DNA from 3 places in the Orenia marismortui DSM 5156 genome. Region 1 is predicted to be linked to each of the others. Evidence: riboswitches for the same ligand, from Rfam matches in the RefSeq annotation. Region 1 holds a riboswitch; each other region holds the start of a gene.
The links. Region 1 has a riboswitch for lysine ahead of lysA (diaminopimelate decarboxylase). Riboswitches for the same ligand answer to the same signal wherever they lie in the genome.
Positions count from the first base shown of each region.

Region 2: it holds a riboswitch for lysine, as region 1 does, so the genes downstream of both, OREMA_RS0106610 (IS110 family RNA-guided transposase) here and lysA (diaminopimelate decarboxylase) in region 1, are expected to answer to the same signal.
Region 3: it holds a riboswitch for lysine, as region 1 does, so the genes downstream of both, dapB (4-hydroxy-tetrahydrodipicolinate reductase) here and lysA (diaminopimelate decarboxylase) in region 1, are expected to answer to the same signal.

Region 1 is NZ_KB900623.1:223,803-227,094, reverse strand. Features, by position in the region: gene OREMA_RS0114780 (extracellular solute-binding protein) at 1-281, opposite strand, end outside; gene lysA (diaminopimelate decarboxylase) at 661-1,974, opposite strand; lysine riboswitch at 2,082-2,255, opposite strand; gene OREMA_RS0114770 (DMT family transporter) at 2,338-3,276, opposite strand.
Region 2 is NZ_KB900618.1:119,581-122,872, forward strand. Features, by position in the region: gene OREMA_RS0106605 (IS30 family transposase) at 1-748, shown strand, start outside; lysine riboswitch at 914-1,090, shown strand; gene OREMA_RS0106610 (IS110 family RNA-guided transposase) at 1,328-2,611, shown strand; gene OREMA_RS0106615 (Na+/H+ antiporter NhaC family protein) at 3,042-3,292, shown strand, end outside.
Region 3 is NZ_KB900623.1:380,303-383,594, forward strand. Features, by position in the region: gene OREMA_RS0115550 (YlmC/YmxH family sporulation protein) at 202-477, shown strand; gene OREMA_RS0115555 (general stress protein) at 537-1,055, shown strand; lysine riboswitch at 1,319-1,494, shown strand; gene dapB (4-hydroxy-tetrahydrodipicolinate reductase) at 1,602-2,399, shown strand; gene dpsA (dipicolinate synthase subunit DpsA) at 2,561-3,292, shown strand, end outside.

The sequences.
Region 1 (3,292 bases):
CAGAAGACATCTGCTTGAGGATTATTTTTTTCAGCTATTAATCTATTAACTAAGCCTACAGTTTTAGTAGCTTCAGTATCATAGACTGCTTTTACTTTGATACCTGTTTTTTCTTCAAATTCTTTTATAATTGGCTCTGAATAAATTTGATCCAATGAAGTATAAATAACAACCTCATTACTATTTTGATTATTACTTACTGGATTATTACTACAACCGATCATAGAAAACGTCAAAATGAATAAAATTGCTAAAGTTAAATAGTGCTTAAAATTCATCATATTTATCACTCCTTTAAGTATTATTAATGATGTTTGTTATAAGCTAGCAAATTAATAATTCTAAATCAAGTATCCACCTCTCTTCAACAATTATAAAATACATATAATTACATATTATAGTATATTATTCATTCGAAATATACTAATTAGATTTTACTAGAATTTTAAGTAAAATTCAACCTTATAAATAAATAAAAAGATATAATGTTAATAATTTCTACAAAATCTCTCTTTTTGTCATTTATTAAGACTAATTTCGACATCAATAAAAATATATTTTAAATATTTTCTATCCTAATAACTCCAAAAAACACAAAAACCCCCTAATACTTAGAACTAATATCTAAGCATTAGGGGATATTATTATATTATTCGATTATTATTTCAATCTTTCTGCTACTACATCATTTGCAATTAAATCTTCATAACTTTGTGGCTTAACAGCCCAATCAATACTATTTTCACTTAATAACAAGACACCTGGTCTAGTAATTCCATTATAATTACTACTCATAGAATATCCATAAGCACCTGTACAAGAAATTAATAATAAATCTCCTGCTTCTGCTTGAGGCAATTGAATATCTCTAATTAAGATATCTCCTGATTCACAACATTTACCAGTGATTGTTACTAACTCTTCCTCTGCTTGATCTGCCTTATTTACCAAAATTGCTTCGTACTCTGCTTCATATAAAGCAGGTCTGATATTATCAGTCATTCCTCCATCTACAGCTACATATTTACGAATTCCTGGAATTTCTTTGATAGAACCTACTGTATACAAAGTAGAACCTGCTGTCGCAATAATTGAACGGCCTGGTTCATTAATCACTTTAGGTAATGGAATATCCAACTCTTCACACTTAGCCGTAATAGATTCTGCTACAATCTTAGCATACTCTTCAATATCTGGCTTCTCTTCAGCATCAGTATAAGGAATTCCAATTCCTCCACCTAAATTCAACTCTTCTAAAATAACTCCTGCTTCTTCTTTAACATCCTCTACAAACTCTAACATTACATCTACAGCCTTAGCAAAGGATTCTAGCTTGAAGATTTGTGAACCTATGTGACAGTGAATTCCTTTTAGATTTATGTTCTCTAACTCTTTTGCTTCTTTTATAGCTTCTAAAGCTAAACCATTTTGAATACCTAAACCAAATTTAGAATCGGTTTGACCAGTTTGAATATAACTGTGAGTATGGGCTTCAATTCCTGGTGTTACTCTAATTAGAATATCAGCTATCATATCTTTTTTCCCAGCCATCTGATTTAACATATCTAATTCATATCTATTATCTACTACAAAAGCATTAATTTCTGCCTCTAAAGCCATATCCAGCTCTTCTAAAGTCTTATTATTTCCATGGAAATAAATCTTATCAGCTGGAACATTGGCCTTTAAAGCTGTATATAGTTCTCCACCAGATACAACATCTAATCCTAATCCTTCTTGATCTATAATTCTTGCCATAGCTAAACTTAAAAATGCCTTACTAGCATAAAGAGTCATAGAATTAGGATAAAATTTCTCAAAAGCTTCCCTATAAGCACGACAATTAGTTCTAATCTCTTCCTCATCTAAAATATATAATGGACTTCCATACTCCTCTGCTATATCAACTAGATTATGGCCTGCAATCTCTAATTGACCTTGTTCATTAATCCCCATATTTCCTTGTAATTTCATCTTAATTTCTCCCCTCTCACTACTCTTATTTTATAATTTATTCATCTAAAATATTATAAAAAAACGGTTATGAGTCCACCCCATAACCGTTTTAAGATTTTATCCGGATATAAGATAGCTCTTCACTACAATCTAGTGACAGTACTATGAATATTAATCATAGTCCCAATCTTAAAGCTTGTGCTAACTCTAAGATTTCGGCAATAACCCCTTTCACTTTACTTCTTTGTTTACACGAACTCTGTAAAGCTATTATTAATTATTGCTCCTCTATCATTTTATTATTTATTTGAAACTAGAATAACATAATTATTAATAATTGTCAATGGTTTTTGAGAATTAATCTCAAAACTAAAAATTGCCTTAATAATCGATCTGATTCTCTTCGAAGGCTTTATTATTTTGTCCATAATAATTAGTTCCCCATACACCTAATAATATCATCATCCCTCCTAGAAGATGGAACCAATAGAAAGGCTCATTTCTCAATAAGACCCCTGCAATTACAGAAATTACTGTAGTAAGATTAGCAAATACCGCTGAACGAGAAGCCTCCATCTTAGCTAGTGTAAAGTTAACTAAAAAGAAAGCAATTACTGATGATACTATCCCCAAATAAAATATAGCAAATAATATATTCAAATTAGCTAGGGGAGCAAAATAATTATTAATATTATTATCTCTAATATGAGAAAATAATGAAATCACATTAAAGATTATTGCTCCCATCATCATCATAATATAAGTTATCTCTACAGGTTTAAACTGCAAGGATGATTTCCTAGATATTATATTAAAGAAGGAAGCTGAAAATACTGCTCCAAGTAACAGAAATATTCCTAGTAGATTACCATTAACCTCTGTATTCCCCTTCATAGTAACAATAAAAATAACTCCAGCTACTGAAATAATAACAAATAGAAGCTGATTTCTATTAGGAATCTCTTTTAAGAAGATTGAAGCCAAAATAGTTACTACTACTGGAATTAGAGCTATCATCATTCCAGCTTCTGAAGAAGTAGTCAATTCTAAGCCAAGAGTTTCACAGATAAAATATGCTACTGGCTGGCAAAACCCCAATAAAATTAATAACCCCCATCGTTTTCCTTTAAAGTCTATTTTGATTATTCTTAGTAACTTTAGTATAGTTAATAATACTGCTGCAAAGCTAAATCTTAAAGCTAATAAATGAAATACATCTAAAGAATCCAAAGCTTGTTTAGTAAATAAAAAAGAAAACCCAAAGATAAATGATGTTCCAAGACCTGCCAAAATAGGCAGGTAACTATTCTTTTCTCCCATCTGTTTGCACCTTACT
Region 2 (3,292 bases), on a different contig from region 1:
AGGAAATTATTCTCCAGAGGTAATTGCAGAGATGATTAAAGAGGATGATGGGTTTGAAATTAAAATACATTGGAAGACGATATATAATTATATAGATAAAGGCATTCTGTTTATAGATAGAGAAGATTTGGTTTATGGTAGATATAAAAAGACTAATAAATCTAAACAGAAAGAAAAAGAATCAACAAAAAGGAGAAAAGAGGGAAGAAAGATATCAGATAGGCCTAAGGAAGCTGATAAAAGGTCAGAAATAGGTCATTGGGAAATGGACTTAGTAGAGGGTAGGAAAGGTAAAGATGAGCCCTTTTTATTAGTTTTAACAGAGAGATATAGTCGCAAAGAAATAATAGAACTAATACCTAATAAGACTCAAGAATCTGTAATAAAAGGATTAGATCGCGTAGAAAGAAGAATAGGAGTTAGAAAATTTAGAGACTTATTTAAAACTATAACTACAGATAATGGTAAAGAATTCTATGATTATGAAGGGATAGAAACTTCCTTTACAGGAAGTGATATCTCAAGAACTAGTCAATATTATGCTGATGCTTATTGTTCTTGGCAAAGAGGTAGTAATGAGAATTTAAATAAAATGATTAGAAGGTTTTTACCAAAAGGAAGTAGCTTTAAGAATATTAGCAGAAATGAAGTTAAAAGAATTGAGCGATGGATAAATAATTATCCACGAAAAATGTTTGGGTTTAAGAATGCAAATTATATATTTGAAGAACAGTTAAAGGCAGCTTAAAATTTATGAGGTATTGAGTAAATAAAAAACCGTGCATTTTATATTGCAATTTATAATTAATAATAAATCTCAAAAAAATCTTGAATGATTATTAATCTTATGTTATAATCTTCAACGTTGAAGCTCAATATAAAATTTAATATGAAACCTCATTTCTTAAAATTGAAATGGGGTAGAGGAGCAATCTGTCAATAGTATTTTCATGTAGAGGGAGAAAACTTGATGATATGAAAAGAAAGGGGCGATTGCCGAAACAATAATATTATTCTCAATTTTATTGTTGGGTCTATGCTTAATAGGTATAGAACTGTCACTAAAATCTAGTGAAGCGCTATCTCATTTATTTTTTAATTAAATGATTACTTACGTATGCAACCCTAGATAAATTATCTAGGGTTTTTTGTATAATTACATTAAAATAAATCTTAATTATTTGAGAGATATTGCTTAAAAAATTAAGATTAAATTAATAAGGAGCATTCCTGTAATAAATAAATATCTAGATAGACAAAAAGAGCACCTCCTGATATAATACGGGGTATCTAAAAGATCCCTAAATAAAAAGGAGGTACTCATAAAATGAATTATAATCGAAATCGTAAAATAATGCAAGTAAAAACTTCAACTTTAGTGATTGGGGTTGATATTGCAAAGAAAAAGCATGTTGCAAGAGCTCAAGATTATCGTGGTATTGAATACGGAAAAGCGTTAGCTTTTCAAAATTCAAAAGAAGGATTTGATAACTTTTCAAAGTGGATGTTTAAATTAAAAGATCAATATGAGAAAGAAGATATAATAGTTGGAATGGAGCCAACAGGTCATTATTGGTTGAATTTAGCTCAACTTTTAAGATGCAAGGAAATAAAGTTGGTATTAGTCAATCCAAGTCATACAAAGAGAAGTAAAGAGTTAGATGATAATTCTCCGACAAAGAATGATAAGAAAGATGCTAAAGTAATAGCTCAATTAGTTAAAGATGGGCGCTATTCAGAGCCTAATATACCAGTTGGTGTTTATGCTGATGTTCGTGTAGCAATGACCCATATGGAAAGATTAAATAAAGATTTACAACGGGTAGTAGGAAAGATACATCAGTTTATTGATAAGTATTTTCCTGAATATTTAACAGTATTTAAAGGTTGGGATGGAAAGGCGTCTTTAGTTACACTAAAGACATTTCCTCTGCCGTCTGAAGTAGTAAAAATGACACCAGAAGAAATAGTTTCAATTTGGAAGAAAAAAGTTAAAAGAGCAGTTGGAATAAAACGAGCTAAAAAGCTTATAAGAGCTGCTGAAAATTCAGTAGGTTTAACTGAAGGAGCTGAAATAGCAAAGTTTGAATTAAATTATTTCTTAGATCAATATGAAAATATAACAAATCAAAGCGAAGAATTAACCAATAAAATAGAAGAGTTATTAAAGAAAGTACCAGATTCAGAATCAATGTTAAGTATCAAAGGGGTAGGAATAAAGACAGTAGCAGGATTTATTTCAGAAGTTGGAGATATAAATAACTATGAACATCCACGACAAATACAAAAGCTAGCAGGGTTGAATTTAATGGAAAATAGTTCAGGCAAACATAAGGGAAGAACTTGTATTACTAAAAGGGGAAGAGCTAAATTGAGAGCTTTACTATATAGAGTGATGCTGCCTCTGGTAGCAAAGAACGAAGAGTTTAAAGCACTTCATGAATACTACACAACTCGCTCTGAAAACCCTTTGAAGAAAAAGCAATCCCTAGTAGCTTTATCATGCAAATTAATTAGAGTATTATTTGCCTTATGGAAAAAGCAAGTGAAATATGATAGTGAAAAATTATTTAGAGATATTAAGCGTTCAAATTTACAGGAAGCTGCTTAAAGATATTTAAAGTAAATTATTGGAATGTAAATTTTATAATATAAATCAATTATTTATGTTTGTTTTTCTTAGAGTAAGTACTTTGAAAAAGGAAGACTGGAAGAGCTGGAATTAATTTTTTCAATACGGGCATAGACCCTGACAAGGAGCATATCCAGCCTCCACCCATGGATAGGTAGAACGAAGGAATGTAGGGACATAGATCCTGGGAGATATGGGAGGTTAAACTACCATGGAGATGTGGAGTTCCAATAAGCGACCATATTTTTTAAAATAATTGTTAAGTTTTTGGGGTTAGTTTATCCTTTCAATTCCAAATATTAATTGGTTTTAATAATTAAATCCATATTCCTTTTTTATAAGAAAACGAAATTCTAAGAATGAATGAGCATGAGTGAGATAAATTTAATTTATAGAGGGAGGAAAAATTATGGAGAATTATGGTTTGTTATCTCTATTGCCACCATTGTTAGCAATTTTGTTAGCTTGGAAAAGTAGAGAAGTTTTAATTTCATTATTTGTTGGTATATTAGTAGGTGCGACTATTTTAGTAGGATTTAATCCATTAGTAGGTTTTATGAAGACTTTTGATACCTATATTGTAGGGTCTTTATCCGATTCATGGAATGCAGCAATTCTATTATTCTTAATTACTTTATCAGGAATGGTAGGAATAATTAC
Region 3 (3,292 bases), 160 kb from region 1:
ATATATATGTGCTATTTTTCTATTTATATATCTTGGGTTTATTTCATTTTAATTTATAATAGAACACTTTAGCTAATAGATAAAACCCAAATTATTAATATTTTTTTCATGCTCTAACATAAATATAATATTAGATATTACTTTTCTAAATGGAATTTAAGAATATATAAGAAGTATCTAATAAACTGGAGGGGAGAAATAATGAATTTAACCGAATTAGAAGGAAAAGAGATTATAAATATTAATGATGGTAGTAGATTAGGAATGGTTGCTGGAACGGAATTAACCTTTGATCCTAACACAGGTGAGCTAGAATCAATTATGATTCCACAACAAGGTGGGGTCTTTAGTTTATTTTCCACAGTTAAGCACTTTTTTATTCCTTGGAGTACAGTAATTAAGATTGGAGATGAAGTAATAATTGTAGATTTGAATTCAACTGATTATGATCAATATTTGAGCCATGCAGAATATTAGACACTTATTTGGATAAAATATAACTGTAATATTAAATCCCCAAAAAGGAGGGCATAAATATGCCCAAATTTACTATAGGAGGAGCTAAAGATATGCCAAAAGTTTTAGGATTATTCAATGATCAAGAGGCAGCTAAAAGTGCAATTAGTAGTATCAAAGATCTAGGAATATCTGAAGATAAGATTTCACTAGTAGCAAAGAATGGTGAAGATCAGGACATTGAAGCTGGAGCGGAAATGGGAGCTGAAGGACAAAATTTAGTAGATGGAACTACTACAGGTGGAGCTATAGGAGGAGTGGCAGGTGTTTTAGCTAGTGCTGGATTATTAGCAATTCCTGGTTTAGGACCTGTGTTAGCTGCTGGACCTATAGCAGCAGGTTTAACAGGTGCTGCAGCAGGTGGTGTTACAGGTGGTTTAGTTGATTATGGAATTGACCAGCAAGAGGGTGAAAGGTATGCTGGTGAAGTTGAAGGTGGTAATATTTTAGTAGCGGTAGAAGACACAGAGCAAGAAAAAATTAATGATGTTGCTGCTAAATTAAAAGATGCTGGATCTTATGATGTAGCTACTCATTAATAAAGAATAATTGAGTGAGAGAAATAAATCTCTCACTCTTGAAATTTATTTATAAAATTTTATAAATAAGCTTGACAAAAGTAATTAAATATTAGAAAATAATTAACAAGTTATATAATATTACTCAAGAGTTATTTATAAATGATGATCTTATTAGTTGATCATTTTTGAAGTGCTTACATAAATATAGATTTTATCATATATAATTTAACTATCTAGTATTTTATGTTCATACCTAAATTAAAAGTAAATAATATGAATGAGATTAAGATTGAGGAGCAAAAATCATCAGTATCTATAAGGAGCTAGCTAGTGTAGATCTATAGTGAAAGGGATTTTTGCCGAAATTAAGCTATGATTAGCTATCTAGCTTAGTTGGGCTTGTACTTAATAGGTATAAGACTGTCACTAGCTTATCTAGTGGGGGGCTATCTTATCCTTTATTTTTATAAAGCGATTGGTAGTACTACCAATCGCTTTTTATAGTAAGAGGTAATAAAATAAATAATACTTTTTATTAGTCACTAAATTAAAAGGAGTGAGAATATGCTAAAGAAGATAGTAGTATCTGGAGCTAATGGAAAGATGGGTCGAGAGGTTGTTAGAATGATTGCTGGGAAGGATGATTTTGAACTAGTAGGAGCGGTCGATGTTACAGGAGTTGGAGAGGATATAAATCAATTGTTAAGTTTAGATGCCCCTGTTGTAAGAATTAGTGATGATTTAGCTGAGACTTTAGATCAAACTCAAGCAGATGCAGTAATTGATTTTACTAATCCTACAGTTGTTATGGATAATATTAAATTAACTAGTCAAAAGGGAATAGATATTGTAGTAGGAGCTACTGGAATTACTGAAGTAGATTTAGAAAAAATTGAAAAAATGAGTCAAGAGAATGGAAATAAAGTTATCATAGCTCCTAATTTTGCTATTGGAGCAATTTTAATGATGCAATTTGCTCAACAAGCAGCTAAGCTTATGGATAATGTAGAAATTATTGAATTACATCATGATAAAAAGATTGATGCTCCATCGGGAACAGCAATTAAAACTGCTGAGTTAATTAGCAAGAATCTCTCTAAAAAGAAGGAAAAAGTAGAAGAGATTGAAAAGATAACAGGTGCTCGTGGTGGAGAGCATGATGATATTAATATTCACAGCGTACGTTTGCCAGGTTTTGTTGCTCACCAAGAGGTTATTTTTGGAGGTTTGGGTCAAACTTTAACTATTAGACATGATTCAATTAATCGTAAATCTTTTATGCCAGGTGTTGAATTAGCTGTTAGAAAGTTAGATGAAATTGAAGGTGTTGTTTATGGATTAGATAATTTGATTGAGATTTAATAAACTTTCAAGCTGTTATAAGTAGATTTTCTTTAGTCTGTTTTTTTAAAAATGTATTTACAAAGTAAAAGGTCAAATCTTTATAATTAAGCATAGACAAGCACACTTAAGTTAATTAAACATATAATGTTATTGATTAATTGAAGAAAGGGGGATAAAATATGACTCTCAAAAGGTTAGCTAATAAGAAGGTTGCTCTTTTAGGTGGAGATGATAGAGAGATAGAATTATTGTCTATATTATTAAAAGAAGGCGCTGATTTGCAGGTGCTTGGTCATTCACTAAGAGTTGGTGTTCAAAATTTAACAGTAGTTAATTCATTAGAAGAATTAGATATGGATCTAGATGCTATAATTGCTCCTATGACAGGTACTAATGATAGCTATCAAGTAAAAAAGACTTTTAGTGATAGAGAAGTTATCTTAACAGAAGATTTTTTTGCTCAACTGAATGCTGGGAGTAAATTCTTTATAGGGTTTGCTAAACCAAAGATTAAAGAATGGTGTAAAGAGTACGATATTGAATTGATAGAATTAGCTGCTCTTGATGAATTAGCTATTTTAAATGCTATACCAACTGCTGAAGGAGCTATTGAAATAGCTATTAGAGAAATGCCAATTAACCTACATAATAATAATTCTTTTGTTTTAGGTTTAGGAAGAGTTGGTATAACATTAGCTAGAATGTTAAAAGGAATGGGAAGCAATACTTATGGAGTTGCTCGTAAACCTAAAGATTTAGCTAGAGCATTAGAAATGGGTTTAAATCCTGTTGACTTTAAAGATTTAGCTAATGAGATATCAAAAGCTGATTTTATTTTTAATACAGTCCCAGTTTTAATTCTAAATGGAGAATTATTAGAAAGAGTAAAATCTGAGGCAATGATTATTGAC